2 regions of the Mycobacterium sp. E802 genome follow, and region 1 is predicted to be linked to the other one. Evidence: riboswitches for the same ligand, from Rfam matches in the RefSeq annotation. Region 1 holds a riboswitch; the other holds the start of a gene.

Region 1 (11,637 bases):
GCACCGGAGATGTTCAGCGTTCCGTAATCCTCGGCCGCACATCCGGTCGGCTTGCCCGGCCGCAACGTCGGTGCGCTGAGCCCCTCTGGCGAGGTCGTCACCAGCATCGAGGCCTGGTCCACCGGATAGGTGCGCCCCGACACCGTCAGCGCCGGGTGCCCGCCGCGCATCGTGCCCATCCGCTCGAACTCAGGCGTCTGAACGTCAAACCCCTTGTCCCGCAGGGCCTGAGCCACATAGTCGACGCTCGCGTCGTACCCCGGATTGCCGACTGCCCGATTACCGCCATGACTGTCGGCGATGTCCTGCAACTTGCGCAGATGGGCGAACATGTTGTCGACGGTGATCCGGCCCGCCAGTTCGTGCGGGTCGAGCGCCGCTGCCGAAGGTGGCGCCGAGCACGCCGCCAGGGCGGCCGCGAGCACGACGACGACGAGTCGACGGGCTGTCACTGCGGGGTGATCTGATGACGCGTGCGGTCCGAGCGGACCGGGATACCGTTGCGGCCCCGCTGATCCTGCGCGTACAGACCGACCGCGAAGGCAACGCCCTCGCCATGTATCCGCAGTGCGTCGGCATCCACGTGCTCGAGGGTATCGGTGTTCTTGTGGTAGTTCGGGTCGAACGGCTGATCCACCTGCCCGCCCCACAGTTTGGCTTCCTCGCCGTTCATCTTGTCCTCGGCACCGGAGAACAACCCACCGGCGGGCACCCCGGCCAGGGTGAACCCGTCATAGTCGGATCGCCCGTCGAAGTTGGTGTCCCGCGGCGTCTTTCCGGCATCTTCCAGGTAGGCCGCCAGGGTGCGCTCGATACCTGCCGAGCCTTCGGGCACGCGCGGGCGACCACGCTCGTCCGGCGGTGCGGACTGGTCACCGTCATAGGTGAAGTAACCCGGATTGGGCGAGCCGAGCATGTCGAAATTCAGGTAGAGGGCGATGTCCTTGAGCGCGTCGAGGTCCAGCGATTCGACGTAGTTCGTCGACCCGAGCAGGCCTTCTTCCTCGGCTCCCCAGAAACCGAACCGCACGGCATTGGCCACATCCGGCGAATCACCCAGCTGTAAGGCGGTTTCCAGCACGGCGGCCACCCCGGAGCCGTTGTCGTTGATCCCCGGGCCTTCGGGAACGCTGTCGAGATGTGCTCCGACCATCACCACATCGGAGGTCGACCCGGTCTTGGTCTGCGCCACGACATTGCGGGTACGTTCGGTCCGCACACCGGCGACGAGCTTGATCGTGGTGGTCCCGGGCGCGTTGCGCAGCCGCGTCCCCACATCCTTGGTCACGCTGACCACTGGGATCTTGACGTCGGTGCGGCGGCCCAGGGTGCCACCCATCTGCTCGTCGTTGTTGGTGTTGACGACGATCATCGCCACGGCGCCGCGCTCGGCCGCCGCGGCCTGCTTGTCACCGAAGGCGCAGGCACCCCGGTCGACCAGCACCACCGCCCCGGCCACCGGCAGCCCGTCGTAATCGGCAGCTTCACACCCCGGGGTGTCCTCCACCTTCGCGGGCACCAGCGGCGCGGACACGCCTTCGGGCGGGGTGCCGATGGTGAACTCCAGCGGCTTGGCGGTGACGGGTTGACCACCCACGGTCACCTGCGGGTCCTCGGCGAAGGGCAACCGCACCTCGAATTCCGGGGTGTCCACGTCGAAGCCCTTATCCCGCAGGGCATTGACGACATAGTCGACGCTGGCGTCATAGCCGGCCGTACCCAGGGCGCGGTTGCCGTCGTGGGCGTTGGCAATGTCTTGCAGCTTGCCCAGATGCCCCATCATCGCGTCAGCCGACACCCGCTCACGCAACTGATCGGCGAACTGCACGGCCGCCGCGGAGGCGGACCCGGAGGACTGCTGCCCATCGGTCTGCAGTTCGGTCTTTGCATCACAGCCGGCCAGTCCCGCGGTCAGCACAAGTGCACCGAGAACCGCCCCCGTCGAAGTACGTCGCATTGCACCCACGGTAGCCGGTGCGCTGAACTGCCCGGCGATTAAATCGGTTGCCTGCCGGTTTGCTGTGATGGCAGGGTGATTCCCGGCGCCGAGCGGGAAGCAGACCGAGCGGGGTACCGCAACGTTTCTGTGTGTTGCCGGCGGCGCCGTGGCACAGGTAAAGGGCCTGAGGTTCGAATCCTCTCTGCAACCCCGATGCCGTCGCCGGAATCGCGCAATCCGCGGCCTTGCGGCCCGCATCCGCTCGTATGGGGATGCGACGCCCCGCCAACGATTGTGTCCGGCGGCGGTATTCCTTTGCCGCGCAGACACATACCGGAAGGAGGACACGACATGGGAATCTTCACGTTCAACCGAATCACTGTTTCTGCAGGCCAGTGCGCGCTGGAGTACGTCGACGGCACGCTCGGTCGGGTCCTGCCGCCGGGACGTCACCGCATTGATGTGGCGGCCTCGGTGGTGCGTGTCGAGATGCGTGAGCAGGTACTGACGCTGGCCCCGCAGGAGGTGCTGACCTCCGACGCCGTGTCGCTGCGGATCACCGTTGCGCTACAGACCAAGGTCACCGATGCGGTGGCCTACGTCGAGGCGGCGGCCGATCCGATGGCGGCGGTGTACCTCGCCGCACAGATTGCGCTGCGTGACATCGTCGCCGGCCTGACCGCCGATGAGGTGCTGCAGCGCGGCAACCGCATCGACGCCGGGGTGATCGCCGCGGCGGCCCGGGCCGCCGGCGCCCGCACCGGGATCGAGGTGATCGCGGTGTTCGTCAAGGACGTGATCGTCCCGGCCGAGATCCGGTCCGCGGCGATGCAGCTGGTGACGGCCAAGGCCACCGGTGCGGCGAAGTTGGAAGCCGCCCGCGCCGAGACCGCGGCCCTGCGCGCGCTGGCCAACGCCGGCAAGCTGCTGGACGCCCACCCGGCACTGGCGCAGCTGCGGCTGATCCAGCAGGTGCCGTACGGGTCGAAGGTGGTGCTGGCGATCGGTGGTGACGTGGCGTCTGACCCGGAGTGATCCCGGGTCAGGCGTCACGCCTGTTCAGTACCACCGCGGCGGCGACGAAGGCGATCACCACCCACACCAGGAAATACAGCAGCGAGCCCACCTCACCCCATGGGATGTCATAGGCCGGGAACAGCCACTCCACCTGAAGGAACCGGAACATGTTGGCGAACGGCAGCCACGGTCCGAATTCGGCGCCGTTTCCCGGCAGGTTGCCCAGCAGCGGTTCGGCCACCAGCGGCCACAGCAGCAGCACCGCCACCGCACCGGCCGCAAACCGCAGCAGTGCCCCGACCGCGACGCCGAGGACGGCGGCCAATGCGGCGTACAACGCAAACCCGCCGGCCACTCGCCAGGTCGCCGGGTTGGCCATCGACAGTTGGGTGCCGACCACCGGGTCGGCGACGAACCGGGCCACCAGCACGGCCGCCAGCACCATGATCACCGCACACACCGAGGAGAACGCCGCACACACCACGGCCTTGGCGGCCAGCACCTGCGTCCGGTTCGGGGTCGCCAACAGCGTGGTGCGGATCAGGCCGCTGCGGTACTCCCCCGTCATCGTCAACGACGACAGCACCATCAGCACCGGAACCCCGAACACCGCGACACCCAACGCGGCCCGGCCCGGGGACAGTGCCGTGTAGTGATCGGCGGTCATGCCCTGCATCGCGGCCAGACCGAGGCTGAGTACCGCCACCCCGATCACCGACCACAGGGGCGAGCGGGTGGTGGACAATTTGATGCGCTCGGCGTCGAGCGCGGCGAGCGCGCTCACTTCGGTGCCGCCTTCGGTGCCGCCCGGTAGTCGACGGCATCGTCGGTGAGTTTCAGATATGCCTCCTCCAACGAGGCCTGCCGCTGGCTCAACTCGTGCAGTGCGATCGCATTGCGGGCGGCCAGATCACCGATCACCTCGATGGCCGCGCCGTGGACCGCCAGCGCGTCACCGTCGGCGGCGGCGTCGACTTCGAACCCGGCGTCGGTCAGCACCTCACGCAGCGTCTCCAGCTGTGGGCTGCGTACCCGCACGGTGTCGGCCGAGGTGCCGCTGACGAACTCACGCACGGTCGTGGAGGCGATCAGCTTGCCCTGCCCGATCACCACCAGCCGATCGGCGGTGTTGGCCATCTCGGCCAGAAGGTGACTGGAGACGAACACCGTGCGACCCTCGGCGGCCAGACTGCGCATCAGCGTGCGGACCCAGTGGATGCCCTCGGGATCCAGCCCGTTGACCGGTTCGTCGAACAGCAGCACCGGCGGATCGCCCAACAGCGCCGCGGCGATCCCGAGCCGCTGGCTCATGCCCAGCGACAGCGTGCCGGCGTTGCGGTCGACCACCGACGTCAGACCGACCATCTCCAGCACCTCGTCGACACGGGCCGACGGAATCCGGTTGGCCGCGGCGATCCAGCGCAAGTGGTTGCGGGCCGAGCGGTTGGGATGGGCCTGCCGGGCATCGAGTAGGGCGCCGACCGAGCGCAGCGGATCGCGTAAATCCCGATAGTGCTTGCCGTCGATGGTCGCCGTCCCGGCGTTGGGATGGTCCAGGCCGAGGATCAGCCGCATGGTGGTGGTCTTGCCCGCACCGTTGGGCCCGAGAAACCCGGTGACCACGCCCGGTTCGACGGTGAAGGTCAGATCGTCGACGGCGCGGTGGGTGCCGTAGAGCTTTGTCAGCCCGGCCAGTTCGATCATGGCTCCCACGCCACCACCATATCGGCGACCGCCCGCATACCGGCAGCGTTGGGATGCAGCGGCGCCGGCCGGCCCGGCCAGGGCAAACCGGGCCGAGTGGTCCAGGGCTCGGCCGACCAGGCATGGTGCCCCGCACTGGCCGCCGCCGCGCGAACCCATCCGCACCCGGTCTGGGCGGCAGCCTCCCCGGTGAGTCGTTCGAGCGTGGCGGCGATATGACGGCCCAGCCTGGCGTCGGCCTCCGACAGCGGCTTCGCCCCGATGCCGGCCGGCGGCAAGATCGTCAGATAGTCGACGAACAACACCCGCGCCTCGGGAGCGCGCCGGCGAATCTCACGCCCCACACTCACCAGTGCGCCGGCCACCTCGCTCAACGCAGTCTCCCGCGCGTCGAGGTTCAGCAGGTTGCGCGCCCACGACCCGAAGACCGGCAACGACCGGGTGACCCGCGGCAGCCCGGCGGCCATCAACGACGGCACATAGCCGACGTCGTTGCCGCCGATGGTCACCGTGACCAACGCCTCGGAGCCGTCCAGCGCCTGCAGCTGCGGTGGGGCACCGTTCTGCCGCTCACTCAGTACGTGCGCGGTGGTGGCCCCCGAATACGTCACGTCGACGAGATTGAGCCCGAGTGCGTGGGCCACCAGATGGGGATAGTTGCGTGCCGAGCGTCCGGCCGGAAACGGTGCACCCGCGGCTCGAGGCATGATCCCGGGCCCGGCAGCCATCGAACTGCCCAGGGCCACATACCGTTTACCGTGCACGTCGAGTTACCGCGCCGGACTTGACGCCTGTGCCCAGAATCGCTTCGGGATACGGCCGGCCTGACGGGCCAGATACCCGGCGGTGACGGCCGCGGACATCGCGGCGGCCATGGTCGGTGGATCGGAGGCGCGGGTGACGGCGGTGGCCAACAGCACGGCGTCACAACCCAATTCCATGGCCAGCGCGGCGTCGCTGGCGGTGCCGATCCCGGCGTCGAGCACCACCGGCACCCCGGCCTGCGCCACGATCATCTCGATGTTGTGCGGATTGGAGATGCCCAGGCCGGTGCCGATCGGTGCACCCAGCGGCATCACCGCCGCACAGCCGGCATCCTCCAACCGCCGGGCCAACACCGGGTCGTCATTGGTGTAGGGCAGCACCGTGAACCCGTCGTCGACCAATTGCTCTGCGGCCTTGACCAATTCGATCGCATCGGGCAGCAGCGTGCGTTCGTCGGCGATCACCTCGAGCTTGACCAGGTCGGTGCCCAGCGCCTCCCGTGCCAGCTGCGCGGTGAGCACGGCCTCGGCCGCACCACGACATCCTGCGGTGTTGGGAAGTGCGGCGATACCGAGCCGGTTGAGCAGATCGAGTACCCCGGTACCGGTTTCGGCGTCGACGCGTCGCATCGCCACCGTCGTCAACTCGGTGCCCGAGGCCACCAGGGCCTCTTCCAGGACCGCCAGGTTCGGGGCACCACCGGTGCCCATGATCAGCCGGGAGCCGAACTCGCGGCCGCCGATGGTGAGAGTTGAGGCCGATGAGCCGCTTGCGCGAAGAGCAACAGCACTAGCCACCCTGCACCGCCGTGACCACCTCGACGCGGGCACCGTCACACAACGTGCGGTCCCATTCGGACCGGGGCAGCACCGCCCAGTCCAGTGCGACGGCGATGCCCTTGTCCGGGAAACCCCGGTCCTCCAGCAGTCCGCCGATGGTGGTCTGCTCGTCCACTTCGAGGGTCTCGTTGTTGACCGTGATGGTGATCATTGCACTCCCACACTCACCTTGAGCTCCGCCGCGATCCGCTCAGCGGTCCACGGCGCCAACAGAAATCCGTTCCGGCCATGTCCGACGGCCACCAGCGTGCGCTCGTCGACCCGTTCGACGATCGGCAGCCCATCGGGCGTCATGGGTCGCAGCCCGGCCGCGGTCTCGGCCAGTTCGTACTCGCCCAGCGCGGGCATCACCGCGCACGCGTCCTCCAGCAGATCACGCACGCCGCTGACCACCGGTGCGGTGTCGCGGCCGTGCTCGTACTGGGTGGCGCCCACGACGACACCGTCGGCGCGCGGCACCAGGTACACCGGGCGTCCGTGCACCCGGGCCCGAATCACGCGCTGCGGCACCGGCATACACCCCTTGCGCCAGCGCAGCCGCAGTACCTCACCTTTGACCGGACGAACCGGCAGGCCCGGCCACAAGGTCGGGGCGTCGATGCCGTTGGCGATCACGATCGCGTCCGCGTCCACGCCTGCCAGGTCCTCGACGGGACCGGCCCACCGCACGGCCAGCCGCTCGCAGTGCACGGCCAGCCCGTCGACCACGGCCCGGTTGTCCACGGCGAGTTCGGTGGTGGCCCGGAACCCGTGCCGGATACCTTGGGCCAGCAGGGGTTCCACGTCGCGTGCCGCGGTGGTCAACTCGACCGGCTGCCCCTGGGCGGACAACCACTCGGCGACCGTACGCAGATCAGCCACATCGGCCCGGTCCACGGCGACCACGAGCGACTCACGCGCCGTGACCACCTCGGGTGCCAGGCCTTCGAGGAAACCGGAGTGCCACAGCTTGAGTGACTCCAGCCCGATCTGCAGGATCTGCTCTTCGCCGGGCCAGCCTTCGCTGTGCGGGGCCAGCATGCCGCCGGCCACCCAGGAGGCACCGTGCTCACGCCTACAGTGCAGCCGCACGGTCCAGCCGTCCAGCGCCGCCCGGCGGGCGATGGACAGCCCGATCACCCCGCCGCCGATGACGGCAAGTGTTCGCGCTCCTCCGAGTGCCATATCCGCTCCCTTCGCCGGCATGACCCGGATCAGGTGTGACGGTCAGGGCCGGTTCGTCTGCCCACTCTCAGCCCCACGTCCCAGGGACTCCCGTATTGCCAGTCCAGGGTACTCGGAGACCGACCAGCTACCGTCGCGGTGTGGAATCACCCGTCGACCGTTTGCAGCGCGCCACCCTGTACCTGTGCACCGATGCTCGCCGAGAGCGTGGTGACCTGGCCGAATTCGCCGACGCCGCGCTAGCCGGCGGGGTGGACCTGATCCAGCTGCGCGACAAGGGCTCGGCCGGAAAGAAGACGTTCGGCCCACTGGAGGCCCGCCAGGAGCTCGAAGCGCTTGAGGTCCTGGCCGACGCGGCCCGGCGCCACGGCGCGTTGCTGGCGGTCAACGACCGCGCCGACATCGCGCGGGCGGCCGGGGCCGACGTGCTGCACCTCGGTCAGGACGATCTGCCGTTGGACGCCGCGCGCGGCATCGTCGGGGACCGTCCGGTGATCGGGCGTTCCACCCACGACGCCGCGCAGGCCCGCGCCGCCGTCGACGAGGCCGTCGACTACTTCTGCGTCGGCCCGTGCTGGCCCACCCCGACCAAACCGGGCCGGACCGCACCCGGGCTCGACCTGGTCCGCTCGACCGCGGCGCTGAACCCGGCCAAGCCCTGGTTCGCCATCGGCGGGATCGACGCGCAGCGGCTGCCCGAGGTGCTGGCCGCCGGCGCGCGACGGATCGTGGTGGTCCGGGCGATCACCGCGGCCGAGGATCCACAGGCGGCCGCCCGAGAACTCAAGAGGACACTCAGCGCGGCCGATTGAGTTCCAGCGGCAGCGAGGCCGTCACCACCCGCAGCTGCTGCCAGCTCGCGGCGAACCCGGGATGCAACGGCAGGTCGGCCACCTCGTCCTCGGCCACCCAGCGCAACTCCGAGCTCTCGCGGTTCGGGATGGTCTCCAGCGGTTCGGGCACATCGGCGATCACGGTGGTGTAGGACCAGTGCGTGCCACCGATGCCGGCCACCTCGGCGGTCACCACCGTGGTGCGCACGGTGAGCTGCTCGGCCGTCACCCCGGCTTCCTCGTGGGCTTCGCGGACCGCGGCCTGCTCGGCCGTCTCGTGGCTGTCGCGGGCTCCGCCGGGCAACGCCCACGTCCCGCCCTGATGACTCCACGGCGCGCGGTGCTGCAAGAGCACGGCCGCCGATCCGCCCGGCCACGGGGCCCGCAACAACAGGCCGGCCGCCCCGTGACGCCCCCAGTATCGGGCGCCGTTGTCGGAGAACACCCAGCCGTCACCGTCGCCACGCACCCGTACAGAATAAGGAACCCGGCCGATTTCGCCTGCCCTCGATTTCTCCGCGAGCCTTAGCGGCCGCTCTTAGAAACTTTTTATAGTGTTGAGGCAGCCGTAAGCACCGAAACTAAATGAGGTCCCTGCGCAGGTGACTGTGGAGTTGGCACATCCCTCGACCGAACCGCTCGCGTCCCGGTCGCCGACCACTCCTGCCCACCCACGCTGGTGGTTTCTGTGGACCACCCCCGGACGCATCCTGACCATCGGTCTGGTCCTGTCGGCGCTCGTGATCGCCAGCGCGTTCGCCACGTCCACGACGATCAATGATCGTCAGCAGGCGTTGACGACGGTCCTCGACCACACCGAACCGCTGGCCTTCGCCGCCGGGCAGCTCTACACCACGTTGTCGGTGGCCGACGCCGCCGCGGCCACCGCGTTCATCGCCGGGGCCGAGCCCCGCGATGTGCGGCAGCGCTACGAGCAGGCCATCACCGATGCGTCGGTGGCGGTGACACGGGCGTCCAGCGGGCTGACCGACGAAACTCTGGTGCAGTTGCTCGGCCGGATCAACGCGCGGCTGGCGGTCTACACCGGGTTGGTGGAAACCGCGCGCACCAACAACCGGGCCGGCAACCCCGTCGGTTCCTCTTATCTGTCGGAAGCCTCGGCGATGATGCAGTCGCAGATCCTGCCCGATGCGCAACGGCTCTACGAGGAGACCTCGGCCCGGGTGGATGCCGAGACGACGGCCTCGACCCGGATCCCGGCCCCGGTGATGCTGGTGGTCCTGGCCACCTTGATGTTCGGGGCGTTCGCCAACCGGTGGCTGGCCCGACGCACCCGGCGACGGGTGAACATCGGTTTCGTCGCCGGCGGCATGGCCGTGCTGATCATGCTGATCTGGGTGACCACCGCCTTGGTGATCTCGACGTCGGACAGCCGCAGCGCCAAGGACACGGCCGCCGAATCACTCAAGACGGTGACCAACCTGGCCATCACCGCCCAGCAGGCCCGGGCCGACGAGACGCTGGCCCTGATCCGGCGCGGCGACGAGAACCTGCGCAAGCAGTCCTACTACCAACGCATCGAGGCCATGCAGCAGCAGCTTGCGCAGTACCTGGCCCGCGAGTCCGACATCGACAAGAGCGATCTGAACGGCGCCGAAGAATTGCTCACCAAATGGCGCGCGGCCGATGACCGGATCAACGCCTACATCGCAGTGGGCAACTATCAGGCCGCGACGCAGGTGGCGCTGGGGACCGGAGAGGACGACTCCACGACCGCATTCGACAAACTCGACGGCGCGTTGTCCAAGGGCATCGAGCAGAGCCGCAGCCAGTTGCGCAACGACATCGCCAATGCCCGCCGCGTGCTGTCCGGCGCGACGGTGGGCGCCGCGCTGCTCAGTGTGGCGGCGGCGTTGGCGGTGGCGTTGGGGTTGTGGCCTCGGCTAAGTGAGTACCGCTGATGAGCGCTTGCGCGAAGAAGAGAACAGCACTGATGAGCGCTTGCGCGAAGAAGAAACAGCAGATGACAGTGCGCAAGTTGGTGGCGATCCTGGCCACGGTGGTGGCGGTGGCCGGCTGCGGCCAGAGCGCGCCGCCGTTGACGGTGCCGACGATGACGCTGGCGCCGCCCAGCCCGGCCGGTATGCAGGAGCTGGCCCCGCAGCCGGTGCGGGTGCCGTCACCGGAGACCGACGAGTGCAACCGCACCGCCAGTCTGCGGCCGTTCAGCAACAAGGCCGACGCCGAGGCGGCCGTGGCCGACATCCGCAAGCGGGGACGCCTGGTGGTCGGGCTGGACATCGGCAGCAACCTGTTCTCCTTCCGCGACCCGATCACCGGGCAGATCAACGGATTCGACGTGGACATCGCCGGGGAGGTGGCCCGCGACATCTTCGGCACCCCGTCACAGGTCGAGTACCGGATCCTGTCCTCGGCCGACCGCATCACGGCGCTGCAGAACCATCAGGTCGACATCGTGGTGAAGACCATGACGATCACCTGTGAACGCCGCAAGCAGGTGAACTTCTCCACGGTGTATCTGATGGCGCATCAACGCATCCTGGCCGCGCGGGATTCCAACATCTCGCAGGCTTCGGACCTGTCGGGCAAACGGGTGTGCGTGGTGGACGGCACCACCTCACTCAAACGGATCCAGCAGATCAGCCCGGCGCCGATCATCGTGTCGGTGGTGACGTGGGCCGACTGCCTGGTGGCGTTGCAGCAGCGTCAGGCCGATGCGGTCAGCACCGACGATTCGATCCTGGCCGGGCTGGTGGCCCAGGATCCCTACCTGCACATCGTCGGTCCGAGCCTCGCCGAGGAGCCCTACGGCATCGGGTTGAGCCTGGACAACGACGGACTGGTCCGCGTCGTCAACGCCACGCTCGAACGCATCCGGCGCGACGGCACCTGGAACACGTTGTACCGCAAGTGGTTGACCGTGCTCGGGCCGGCACCTTCACCCCCGGTGGCGAGGTACGTGGACTGATGGAACAGTACGACGACACCACCGGCCCCGACCCCGATACGGATGCGGGGCCGGGGACGCAGCCGGCCAGCCTCGAAGAACTCGACATGGATTCGTTGTCGACCATGCGGCCGATGGCGACCCAGGCGGTGTTCCGGCCGGAGTTCGATGACTCCGACGACTCCCCGTTCGGTGGAGACGACACCGAGCCGCAGAACCACGCCACGATCGCGACCCGCGCCCTCTCACCGATCCGGCGGCTGGGTGGCGGGCTGGTCGAGATCCCACGCGTGCCCGAACGGGATCCGTTGACCGCGTTGATGACCAACCCGGTGGTGGCCGAACAGAAGCGGTTCTGCTGGAACTGCGGCAGGCCGGTGGGCCGGTCGTCGCCGAACGGGCACGCCCAATCCGAGGGCTGGTGCCCGCACTGCGGTAGCGCGTATT
Region 2 (11,637 bases), on a different contig from region 1:
GGGTGAACAACGAATCGCCGAGCGCCTCCGTCATCCGGTCCAGGTATCGGGCGTTGGCCTGCTCTGTGACCTCGAACGTCGTCGCGCCGCGGCGCTTGACCTCGCCGAACAGCCGGGTCATCAGATGCATCTGGTACTCCATGGTGTTGAAGAAGTTCAACCCCAGGAACGCGTACGGGCTGGCCAGGCTCAGGAAGTTCGGGAAATACGGCATCGAGACACCTTGGTATGCCTGGAATCGCGTTTCGCGCCACCACTTTCCGAGGTTGCGGCCGTCACGGCCGATGACCTCGATCGCCGGGAAGTTGGCCTCCCACAGATCGAACCCGGTGGCCAGCACCAGGGTGTCGATCTTCGTCGTGGTGCCGTCGGCGTTGACGATGCCTCCCGGCTCTATGCGTTCGATTCCGTCGGCCTGCAGATGCACGTGAGGTTTGGTGAACGTGCGGTAGTAGCTGTTGGAGAATGTCGGGCGCTTGCAACCGAAGTCGTAATCCGGGGTCAACTTGCGGCGCAGCTCGGGGTCACGGATCGAGGCGAACCGATGCAGCTTGGCCAGATCGGCCGCCGCGATGTTGAACCGCCGGAAGTACCGGTGCTTGAGCACCGCGGTGTCGACCATGAACGCGTAGATGCTGTCGGTGACCGCTCGCACCGCACGCTGGGTCAACGGCACCCGGGCGAACAACGACTTGGCCCGGGAGGAGAACTTCAGGTCGATCTTGGGCACCACCCAGATCGGGGTGCGCTGGTAGATGGTCAGGTCTGCGGCTGTCTTGGCCAACTCTGGTATGAGCTGCACCGCGGTGGCGCCCGTGCCGATGACCGCGATCCGCCGGCCGTCGGGACGGTAGCTGTCATCCCACTGCGTGGTGTGGATGACGGTGCCGCCGAAATCGTTGATCCCGGGGATGTCCGGTGTGCGTGGCTGGGACAGGAACCCGGTGGCGGTGAACAGGAACCGGGCGCTGAGCACCTCACCGTCGGCCACAGCGACGCGCCAGAGCGACGCTTCCTCGTCCCAACGGGCGCCCTCCACCGTGGTGTCGAACCGGATGTGCCGGCGCACGTCGTACTTGTCGGCGACGTCGTCGGCGTATCGCTTGATCTCGGTACCGGTGGAGAACAACCGCGACCAATTGGGATTCGGCTCGAAGAAGTAGGAGTACGTGGTGGTCGGCACGTCGACGGCCAGGCCGGGGTAGTGGTTGACGTACCAGGTGCCGCCGAGATCGTCCTCGCGTTCGAGGATCACGAAATCCTCGATGCCCAGCCGCTTGAGCTGGATGGCCGCGCCGATGCCGGCAAAGCCGGCGCCGACGATGATCGCCTCGAAATGTCCCGGGCCCATGCCGCAAACAGTACCGCAGGTACCGGGTACTTTGTCGAGGGGAGTGCTGACGGCCTGCGGAGCCGGCTACACCCGGCAGTTCATCCACGACGCAGCCGTTGCGGCCCAGCGCTATTCGCTGGTGGATTCGCTGGCCATGGACGCCCGGCTCCGCGCCGACCTGGCGACCGCCATGCGGGGCGTCGACGTGCTGCTGTGCCCGACCTCGGCCGTGACCTCGCTACAGGCCGACGGCGAATACCTCGACGGGATCGACACGCCGTTCGGGCATCGCGAGCACTACTGGGAAGGACACCTCACCAGTCCGTTCAATGTGGCCAACCACTGCGCGGTGCTGTCGGTGCCCAGCGGTCTGTCCGACGAGAACGCGCCGACGGGCGTGCAGGTGGTCAGCCACCCCCACGACGAAGCGATGGCCTTCCGGGTCGCACACGCCGTCGAGGGCCTGGTCGGATTCGACGGCAGACCCGTGTTGAGCGCAGGCGCCTGACCCGTCTGCGGGTCCAGCCAGCGCCGCGGGCGCAACGGTGGCACTGTGCCGTCAGAACAGCTTCGCGAGCACCTCACCGGCCTCGGCGTCCTCCACGCAGGGGGTGATGTCGAACGTGAGGAATTCGCCCCACTCCGCGACCGACTCGAACATGGTCTTGGCGTCGTCGGTCTCCACGATGGCGAAACCCTGGCCGTTCATGCCCCACCAACGGCCGAGCATGGTCGACCCTTCCGGAATTTGGCCGCCGGTCTTCTTGAACTTCTCGACCGCATCCCGGTAGTTCGTCTGCGACTGGGTCCAGTGCACGATGAATTTCATGGCGTACTCCTTCTTGTGATGCGGGCCGGAATCGGCCCATCGGCGACGACGGTGAACGGGCTTGCGAGCGGGAAGTCGTCGTGCAGCGAGGTGATCGAGACCTCGCGGATGATCGTCGCCAGCGCCAGGGTGGCCTCCAACATGGCGAAGTGATCGCCGACGCAGGACCGTGGCCCGCCGCCGAAAGGCAGGTATTGCCAACGGTTTCGGCCGACCGAACGCTCCGGGGTGAACCGGTCCGGATCGAACGTCAGCGGATCGTCCCACAGCGCCGGATCCCGGTGCAGCGCATAGATGTCGACGCTCGCCATCGATCCGACCTCGGCACGGTAGCCGTCGACGGTGATCTCTTCGTTGAGCACTCGAATCATGCCCGCCGCCGGTGGGCACAGACGCAGTGCCTCATGCAGCACCCGCACGGTGTAATCGAGGCGAGGTACGTCCTCAGGAGTGAGCATGCGCTCGCCGAGCGCGTTGACCTCGTCGTGAACCCGGGCCTGGATGTCGGGATGCCGGCCCAGCGTCCACAACGAATAACACAGCGTCGTCGACGTGGTGTCGTGCCCGGCCAGCATGAAAAGCACCAATTCATGGCATATTTCGTCGTCGGTGAGATGGCGACCGGTATCGGGGTCGCGAGCCTCGACGAGCGCATGCACCAACGGGGCATCACGGTCGGGTTCGGCGCGCACCGCGGCGAGAATCTCGGCAGCCAACTCGTGAAGTCGTGCATTGGCCGCCCGGGCGCGGCGCTGGCCCGCCGTCGGGAACCACTGCGGAAGGTTGACCGGTCGCACCGAACGGTCGGCCACCCACGACAACGCAATGCGCAACGCCGGCCCGATCTCGTCGGCCCGCTCGTCCAGATCCAGCCCCAGCACCGAGCGGCCCAGCGCACGCAAAGTCAGGACACGACAGGCATTGTCGAGGTCGATGCGCTGACCGTGCGCCCATCCATCGGTCAGCGACTGCGCTGCGGTCGCCATGTGTCCGGCGTACCGAGGGACGTGCTGCTTGGTGAACATCGGCTGCAATGTGCGACGACGGGGCAGCCAGCGGTCATGCGGCAGGTCGAGTAGGTTGCCGCCCATCAGCTGCCGCAACTGCACCATGGTGGTGACACCGCCGCGGTCGACGACGCCGTCGCGCCGGCTGAGCACGTCGTGCGCGCCCTGCGGTGTGGCGACCAGGAGGAGCTGGGGGATCAGCCACCGCGGACCCAGCACGGTGCGGGTCAGCGGGCCACCGGCCTCGTGCAGTCGCTGCTGGCCGACGGCAAAGTCTCGTAGGGACTTCAGCTGCTGCCAGTAGGGCAGCGGATTGCGTGGTGCCAGCGGTAGTGCCGAGGGAGACGTTGAGGGGGCAAGCTGGATCTCGACCATGCGTCGAGTGTCGGTTCGCCGGAGCCGGGCGGCCTAGAGTAGCGCGTTACTCTATTTTGCCCGTGCGGGGATTCTTGCTGGTAGCAATGCATGTGACGGTGCGGTCTCCGCGTTGCCAGGAGTCGGCGGTCGGATACAGCACGAACAGCTGGATCGCCGAATCGGCGGTGACATTCGGGGCGTACTGGTCCAACGCCGGGGCGCATTTGTCGGTGTATTTGATCACCGCGGTGTCGCCGGGAAACTCCCCGTCGGGCAGCGGCAGCACCGCGAACACCTCACCCTTGTGCGGCTGATCGCAACTCACCGTCTTGACGTACAGCACGCGGCTGCTGTCGGGAATCTCGGACAGGCAGTCGCCCGATTTGATCTGGCTCGCCTCGGTGGCGCCGCGGTCGCGGGAGAGATAGAACACCGCACCGGCCGCGACCACCAGTGCGATCACCACCACGACCGCCAACAACACCCATTTGAGTGCCGAGGAGTTCTTCGATGGCGGCGAGTACGCGCCGGGCACCCCGGAATTCTGCGAATACGGTTGCGGTGGAGGCGGCGGGTAACCGTGACCGGGTGGGTAGGTCATGGTTCGACGATATCGAGTGCCCGCAAGGCGGCGTCCACCGCGAGGGCCGGCACATTCACCCGCTTGGACCCGAGGTCGTGACGGGCGCCCTCGATGATGACAATCTCGGTCGGCGCGCTCACCAATGCCGCTGCGGCGGTGATCTCTTCGACTGTGCCGAACGGGTCGGACGTGCCGTGAGTGAACACCGTGGGCATCGTGATGCGGGGCAGATGTTCGGTGCGGGCGCGCTCGGGCTTGCCCGGCGGGTGCAATGGGTAGGAGAACAGCGTCAAGACATCAATGGCCGGCCCCGGCTCGTTGTTGTCACTGGCCACCATCGACGTCATCCGGCCGCCGTAGGAATGCCCGCCCGCGATCACCGGGCCGTCGCTGAGCGTGCGGGCCAGGGCAACCGCCTCCGCGATGCCGTCCTGGTCACCGGCGGCCGAGCCGGACGGTGGCCCCTTCGGCCTGCGCCGGCGATACGGCAGGTTGTAGCGGATGGCCAGCCAGCCCCGGGATGCCCACTCGTCGCAGAGCTTGACCAGCATCGGAGAGTCCCGGTTGCCGCCGGCGCCGTGGGTCAGGACGACGACGCCCTGAGCCGGGCCATCGGGTTCGTGAGCGATACCCGCGATCGCGTCGAGGTTCATGACTGCAACCGGAACAGCGCGTTCACCGGGCCGTGGCCATGACCCAGCGGATATGCCGCCCGGATGCACTCCGTCACCCAGGCTTTGCCGAACTCCACCGCCTCGGGAACTGAATAACCATGGGCCAGGGCACATGCCGTCGCCGCCGCGAGGGTGTCGCCGGCGCCGTGATCGTGGCCGGTGTCGACCCGGGGAGCCTGGAACTCGTGAAATTCGCTGCCGTCGAACAGCAGATCGGGACTGGCCGGCGACGAGCGCAGGTGACCGCCCTTGACCAGTGCCCACCGCGGACCCAACGCGTGCAGCGCGCGTGCCGCATCGCGCTGGGAGGCGGAGTCGACGACATCGATGTCCACCAGGAGCCGCACCTCGTCGAGGTTCGGCGTGACCAAGGTGGCCAGCGGGAACAGCTCGGTGCGCAAGGCGTCCAGCGCGCTGTGATGCAGCAGCGGATCGCCGTGCATCGATGCGCACACCGGGTCGACGACGAGCGGCACGGTGGACGCCAGACCTTCGGCCCGCCAGGTTTGGGCGATCGCGGTGATGATCTCCGCGGAGGCCAGCATCCCGGTCTTGGCGGCCTCGATGCCGATATCGGTGACGACGGCCCGGATCTGATCAGAGACGATGTCGGGCGGGATCTCGTGAAAACCTTTGACGCCCACCGAATTCTGCACGGTCACGGCGGTGACCGCGACACAGCCGTGCAGGCCGAGCATGGCAAAGGTCCGCATGTCGGCCTGGATTCCGGCGCCACCGCCGGAGTCGGACCCGGCGATGGTCATCACCCGTCGCGGTGCGTCACCGGCGGGTGCCAACGGCAAGAAGTTCACGTCGCCAATGGTAGGTAGACGCGGTTGCCGTGGTCGGCGAACTCCTGGGACTTGGCGGCCATGCCCGCGGCGATCTCATCGGGGACACCGCCGGGATAGGCGTCCCGAATATCCTGCGAGATCCGCATCGAGCAGAACTTCGGCCCACACATCGAGCAGAAATGCGCGGTCTTGGCCGGTTCAGCGGGCAACGTCTCGTCGTGGAAATCGCGCGCGGTGTCGGGATCGAGCGAGAGCGCGAACTGATCGTGCCAGCGGAACTCGAAGCGGGCCTTCGACAGTGCGTCGTCACGCTGCTGTGCGCGGGGATGGCCCTTGGCCAGGTCGGCGGCATGTGCGGCGATCTTGTAGGCGATCACGCCGTCCTTGACGTCCTTGCGGTCCGGCAGGCCCAGGTGTTCCTTGGGGGTGACGTAGCACAGCATCGCGGTGCCGGCCTGGGCGATGATGGCCGCGCCGATCGCGCTGGTGATGTGGTCGTACGCCGGGGCGATGTCGGTGGCCAGCGGGCCCAGCGTGTAGAACGGTGCCTCTTCGCAGAGTTCCTCTTCGAGCTTGACGTTCTCGACGATCTTGTGCATCGGGACGTGGCCCGGGCCTTCGATCATCACCTGCACGCCATGGGATTTCGCGATCTTGGTCAGCTCACCCAGCGTGCGCAGCTCGGCGAACTGGGCCTCGTCGTTGGCGTCGGCGATCGACCCCGGCCGTAGCCCGTCGCCCAGCGAGAACGTCACGTCGTAGCGAGCCAGGATCTCGCAGAGTTCCTCGAAGTGGGTGTACAGGAACGACTCGGTGTGGTGTGCCAGACACCAGGCGGCCATGATCGACCCGCCGCGGCTCACGATGCCGGTGACCCGGTTGACGGTCAGCGGGATGTACCGCAGCAGCACCCCGGCGTGCACGGTCATGTAGTCGACGCCCTGCTCGCATTGCTCGATCACGGTGTCGCGGTACATTTCCCACGTCAGCTTGGTGGGGTCACCGTTGACCTTCTCCAGTGCCTGGTAGATCGGGACGGTGCCGACCGGGACCGGGGAATTGCGCAGGATCCACTCGCGCGTCTGGTGGATGTCCTTGCCGGTGGACAGATCCATGATGGTGTCGGCACCCCATCGGGTGGCCCACACCATCTTGTCGACCTCTTCACCGATCGAGCTGGTGACCGCCGAATTGCCGATATTGGCATTGACTTTCACCGAGAACGCCTTGCCGATGATCATCGGCTCGCTCTCGGGGTGGTTGTGGTTGGCCGGAATGACGGCTCTGCCGACTGCGACTTCTTGACGCACCAGTTCGGCGGAAACGCCTTCGCGCTCAGCGATATACGCCATCTCGGCGGTGATCTCGCCGGCCCGGGCGCGCTGCAACTGCGTGCCCCGGTCGTTGACCACTGCGGGTCGCGACGGCAGACCTGTGTTCAGGTCGATCGCCGCGTCGTCGGCGGTGTACGGGCCTGAGGTGTCGTACAGGTCCAGGTGTTCACCGTTGGTGAGATTCACCCGCCGAAACGGCACCCGCATGGTGGCGCCGTCATGGTTGATCTCGCGATAGACCTTGGTGCTTCCCGTGATCGGACCGGTCGTCACTGATGGGTCGAGAACAGAACTACTCATTTCATCTCCCTACGCCGGCATTACCCGGTCAGGTTCGTACGGTCGACGGGCGTACCCGTCCTCTCAGTGCGCTCGTGCGCACTCCCGCGTGTGGTTTGCAGGCCCCAACCTAGCGCAGACGTGGGCGGAGGGATACCGGGAGTCAGTCAATTGACAGGAAACGGTGTCCGGCGGCGATGTGGAGAGCCAGGCGCTGTGACGACTGCCTGGCCCTCCGATTCTTCGGGTTGCCGCGGCTTGATTTGCATAGCTAATATATGTGTTTTGAACATGTTGGGCCTCAGCGCCCCCTCGATAGCGACTAGAGCGAAGACGGAATGACGACTGAGATGACGAAAGCGGCCGGAGACGCCGACACCGCGGAAGCGGTGACCGCCGACCGCCGCAAACGGATGGACCACGACCACCCCTTCTACAAGTGGGTGGTGCTGTCCAACACCACGTTGGGCATCTTGCTGGCCTCGATCAACGCCTCGATCGTGCTGATCTCGCTGCCCGCGATCTTCCGTGGTATCGGCCTGAATCCGCTGGCTCCCGGCAACGTCAGCTACCTGCTATGGATGCTGATGGGCTACCTGGTGGTGACCGCGGTGCTCGTCGTGCCGTTCGGACGTCTCGGCGACATGTACGGCCGGGTCCGCATCTACAACCTGGGCTTCGTGGTCTTCACCGTGGCGGCGATCGCCCTGTCGTTCGACCCGTTCCAACTCGGTGGTGGCGCCGTCTGGCTGATCGGCTGGCGCGTCATCCAGGGTGTCGGTGGCGCCATGCTGATGGCGTCGTCCTCGGCGATCCTCACCGATGCCTTCCCGGCCAACCAGCGCGGCATGGCGCTGGGCACCAACATGGTGGCCGCCGTGGCCGGGTCGTTTCTCGGGTTGCTGATCGGCGGCTTCCTGTCCGAGTGGCACTGGAAAGCCGTCTTCTGGGTGGGTGTGCCGATCGGTGTCGTCGGCACCATCTGGAGTTACCGCTCCCTCAAGGAACTCGGCGTCCGCACCGCCGGGCGCCTCGACTGGGCCGGCACGCTGACCTTCGGCCTGGGCCTGACGGTATTGCTGATCGGCATCACCTACGGCATCCAGCCCTACGGTGACTCCACCACGGGGTGGACCAGCCCATGGGTGCTGGGCTCCATCGCCGTCGGGCTGCTGCTGCTCGTGGCGTTCTGCGTCGTCGAACTCAAGGTGTCGTCGCCCATGGTCGACATCCGGCTGTTCAAATCGGCGGCGTTCGGAATGGGCAACCTGGCCGGGCTGATGTCCTCGGTGGGCCGCGGCGGGTTGCAGTTCATGCTCATCATCTGGCTGCAGGGCATCTGGCTGCCGTTGCACGGCTACAGTTTCGAGTCCACCCCACTGTGGGCCGGCATCTATCTGCTGCCGGTCACCGTCGGGTTCCTGGTCGCCGCACCGATCGCCGGATCACTGTCCGACCGCATCGGCGCGCGGCCGCTGACCGTCGGCGGCATGCTGCTGATGGCGGCCACGTTCGTGGCGCTCCTGCTCATCCCGGTCAACTTCGACTACTGGGTGTTCGCGATCCTGGTGTTCCTCAACGGCCTGGGTGGCGGCATCTTCACCGCCCCCAACACCGCGGCCATCATGTCGAGCGTGCCGGCCGGTCAGCGTGGTGCGGCCTCCGGGGTGCGGTCCACGTTCTTCAACGCCGGCAACTCACTGTCGATCGGTATCTTTTTCTCGCTGATGATCGTCGGGCTGGCCAACACGTTGCCCGTCGCACTGACGAGTGGCTTGACGCAGCAAGGTGTTTCGGCATCGGTGGCGCACGATGTGGCGAGCCTGCCCCCGGTCGGCAGCCTGTTCGCGGCGTTCCTGGGCTACAACCCGATGGCAGAGTTACTCGCCCCCTACGACGCGTTACATCAACCGGGCGTCAACGCCGACGTGATCACCGGGCAGACGTTCTTCCCGCAGTTGATCACCGAGCCGTTCCATTCCGGCCTGACGGTGGTGTTCACCGCTGCGGCCGTGATGATGGTGATCGGTGCGGTGGCGTCGATGTTCAGCGCGGGTCGGTATGGGACGGAGGCGGGAGCCGACAACGAGGCCTGAGAGGCGGGAGCCGACAATCAGGCTTGAGCGGCCGACCTACACTCGGGTTGGTGACCACCACACAGCGTCGCGGATTCAACGACGCCATCACGAGTTTCTGGAGTTTCGCCGCACCGGCCTATGACCAGGGTTGCCTTCAGCGGTGGGTGTACCGGCCAGCCCAGGATGAGGTGATCGCCCAAGTTCAGGAGCGCGGTGCCCGTTCGATCGCCGACGTCGCCTGCGGCACCGGCATCCTGGCTGACCGGATCCAGCGGGAACTGCAACCCGATGAGGTCTACGGCCTGGACATGTCCGATGGCATGTTGGCCCAGGCCCGCAAGCGTTCTGGCGATGTGCGGTGGAAATCGGCCCCTGCCGAGGAACTGCCTTTCCAAGACGGTTTCCTGGACGCCGTGGTGACCACGTCGGCATTTCACTTCTTCGACCAGCCCGCCGCGCTCGCCGAGTTCTACCGGGTGCTGGCGCCCGGGGGAATGGTGGCGGTGACGACGATGAGCCCGCGCCGCACCTTCCTGCCGCTGCACGCGCTCTCGGCCGACCTCGGTGCACCCGCGCACAGCCCCACTGAGAAGGAGATGCGTGCGCTGTTCGAGGCGGCCGGATTGACCGTCGTCGAGCAGCACCGGGTACGCCGGCCAGTGTGGACACCGATCTCCGACGTGATCACCGTGGGCGTCAAGCGCGCATGACCGAGAACGAGGACGGCCCATTTCAGATTCGCGGCCCGGTACAACTGCGTCGAGAACGGTGCGCCGACACGACCGCCGATCAGCGTCTGTTGGACCGCCGCGGTCCGACCGACTGGGTGCACACCGATCCCTGGCGGGTGCTGCGCATCCAGGGTGAATTCGTCGACGGTTTCGATGCCTTGGCCGAAATGCCCAGGGCGGTCACGGTTTTCGGTTCAGCTCGGACGGCTCCGCATTCGCCTGAATATCGGTTGGGTGAGGAATTGGGCATCGCGCTGGTGCGGGCCGGCTATGCGGTGATCACCGGCGGCGGCCCGGGATCGATGGAGGCCGCCAACCGCGGGGCAAGTGAGTCCGGCGGCTACTCGGTGGGTCTCGGCATCGAGCTGCCCTTCGAGCAGCGCCTCAACCATTGGGTCGATCTCGGCATCAACTTCCGCTACTTCTTCGTGCGCAAGACGATGTTCGTCAAATACGCACAGGCATTCGTCTGTCTGCCCGGCGGGTTCGGCACCCTCGACGAGCTGTTCGAGGCGCTCACCCTCGTCCAGACGCACAAGGTCACGAAGTTTCCGATCATCTTGCTGGGCGTCGATTACTGGTCGGGCCTGATCGACTGGATCCGCAATACGGTTCTGCGCGAAGGGAAGATCTCCGAACCTGACCTGGCGCTGCTCCATTGCACCGACAGCGTGGCAGAGGCTGTGGAGATCATCGCGGCGTCGGCATCGGAATAGGCGTCGCCGTCAAGCGTCAGCTGAGCTCCACCACGACGGGGGCGTGGTCGCTGGGGGCGGTGGTGCCTTTCTTGGGGCGCCGTTCGTCCTTGACGATCTCGGCGTGCGTCACCCGGGAGGCGAGGCCAGGGGAGCCGAGGATGAAGTCGATGCGCATGCCGCGGCGCTTCTGAAATGCCAGCTGGGTGTAGTCCCAGTAGGTGTAGATCCCCGGACCGGGAGTGAAAGGGCGCACCACATCGGTGAATTGGGCGTCGTGCATGGCCTGGAAGGCAGCCCGCTCCGGCTCGGACACATGGGTGCTGCCCTTGAATGCGGCCATGTCCCAGACGTCCTCGTCGGTGGGCGCGATGTTCCAGTCGCCGACCAGTGCGATGGGCTGCTCCGGGTCGTCCTTGAGCCATCCGGCGGCGGTATCACGAAGGGCGGCAAGCCAACCCAGCTTGTAGGTGTAGTGCGGGTCGGTCAGGGTGCGACCGTTGGGCACATACAGGCTCCACACCCGCACCCCGCCGCACGTGGCGCCGAGCGCGCGGGCCTCGGCGGTGGCCTCTTCTTCCGGCTTGCTGCTCCACGTCGGCTGGCCGTCGAACCCGATCTCGATGTCGTCGAGGCCGACCCGTGAGGCGATGGCGACGCCGTTCCACTGGTTGAGCCCGATGTGGGCCACCTCGTAACCCAGCGCGGCGAACGGCATCATCGGGAACTGCGCGTCGGTGCACTTGGTTTCCTGCATGGCCAGAACGTCGACGTCGGCGCGTTCGAGCCAGTCGACCACGCGGTCCACTCGAGTTCGGATCGAATTGACGTTCCAGGTGGCCAGGCGCATGGGGTTAGAGGGTACGTGCCGGCCTCAGGCGAGCAGGTCGTCGGCCGCCACATAACGGGTTTGGTGGTGCAACCGGAAACCGAGCGACGTGTA

The links. A riboswitch is a leader RNA that binds a small molecule or an ion and turns the genes downstream of it on or off. The one in region 1 is predicted to bind thiamine pyrophosphate.
Region 2: another riboswitch for thiamine pyrophosphate. It lies ahead of thiC (phosphomethylpyrimidine synthase ThiC); the one in region 1 lies ahead of thiO (glycine oxidase ThiO).

The regions. Positions count from the first base shown of each region.
Region 1 is NZ_LZJD01000006.1:30,429-42,065, forward strand. Features, by position in the region: gene A5699_RS00865 (M28 family metallopeptidase) at 1-452, opposite strand, end outside; gene A5699_RS00870 (M28 family metallopeptidase) at 449-1,957, opposite strand; gene A5699_RS00875 (slipin family protein) at 2,291-2,974, shown strand; gene A5699_RS00880 (ABC transporter permease subunit) at 2,982-3,740, opposite strand; gene A5699_RS00885 (ABC transporter ATP-binding protein) at 3,737-4,660, opposite strand; gene A5699_RS00890 (SGNH/GDSL hydrolase family protein) at 4,657-5,406, opposite strand; gene A5699_RS00895 (thiazole synthase) at 5,431-6,222, opposite strand; gene thiS (sulfur carrier protein ThiS) at 6,215-6,415, opposite strand; gene thiO (glycine oxidase ThiO) at 6,412-7,428, opposite strand; TPP riboswitch at 7,418-7,532, opposite strand; gene thiE (thiamine phosphate synthase) at 7,569-8,240, shown strand; gene A5699_RS00915 (NUDIX hydrolase) at 8,224-8,730, opposite strand; gene glnX (protein kinase G-activating protein GlnX) at 8,864-10,183, shown strand; gene A5699_RS00925 (glutamate ABC transporter substrate-binding protein) at 10,246-11,211, shown strand; gene A5699_RS00930 (serine/threonine-protein kinase PknG) at 11,211-11,637, shown strand, end outside.
Region 2 is NZ_LZJD01000081.1:15,070-26,706, reverse strand. Features, by position in the region: gene A5699_RS11960 (NAD(P)/FAD-dependent oxidoreductase) at 1-1,351, opposite strand, end outside; gene A5699_RS11955 (amidase family protein) at 1,350-1,841, shown strand; gene A5699_RS11950 (DUF3303 domain-containing protein) at 1,893-2,162, opposite strand; gene A5699_RS11945 (cytochrome P450) at 2,159-3,544, opposite strand; gene A5699_RS11940 (septum formation family protein) at 3,591-4,127, opposite strand; gene A5699_RS11935 (alpha/beta family hydrolase) at 4,124-4,762, opposite strand; gene thiD (bifunctional hydroxymethylpyrimidine kinase/phosphomethylpyrimidine kinase) at 4,759-5,595, opposite strand; gene thiC (phosphomethylpyrimidine synthase ThiC) at 5,592-7,211, opposite strand; TPP riboswitch at 7,200-7,309, opposite strand; gene A5699_RS11920 (MFS transporter) at 7,529-9,286, shown strand; gene A5699_RS11915 (class I SAM-dependent methyltransferase) at 9,337-9,978, shown strand; gene A5699_RS11910 (TIGR00730 family Rossman fold protein) at 9,975-10,715, shown strand; gene A5699_RS11905 (exodeoxyribonuclease III) at 10,732-11,544, opposite strand; gene A5699_RS11900 (GNAT family N-acetyltransferase) at 11,569-11,637, opposite strand, start outside.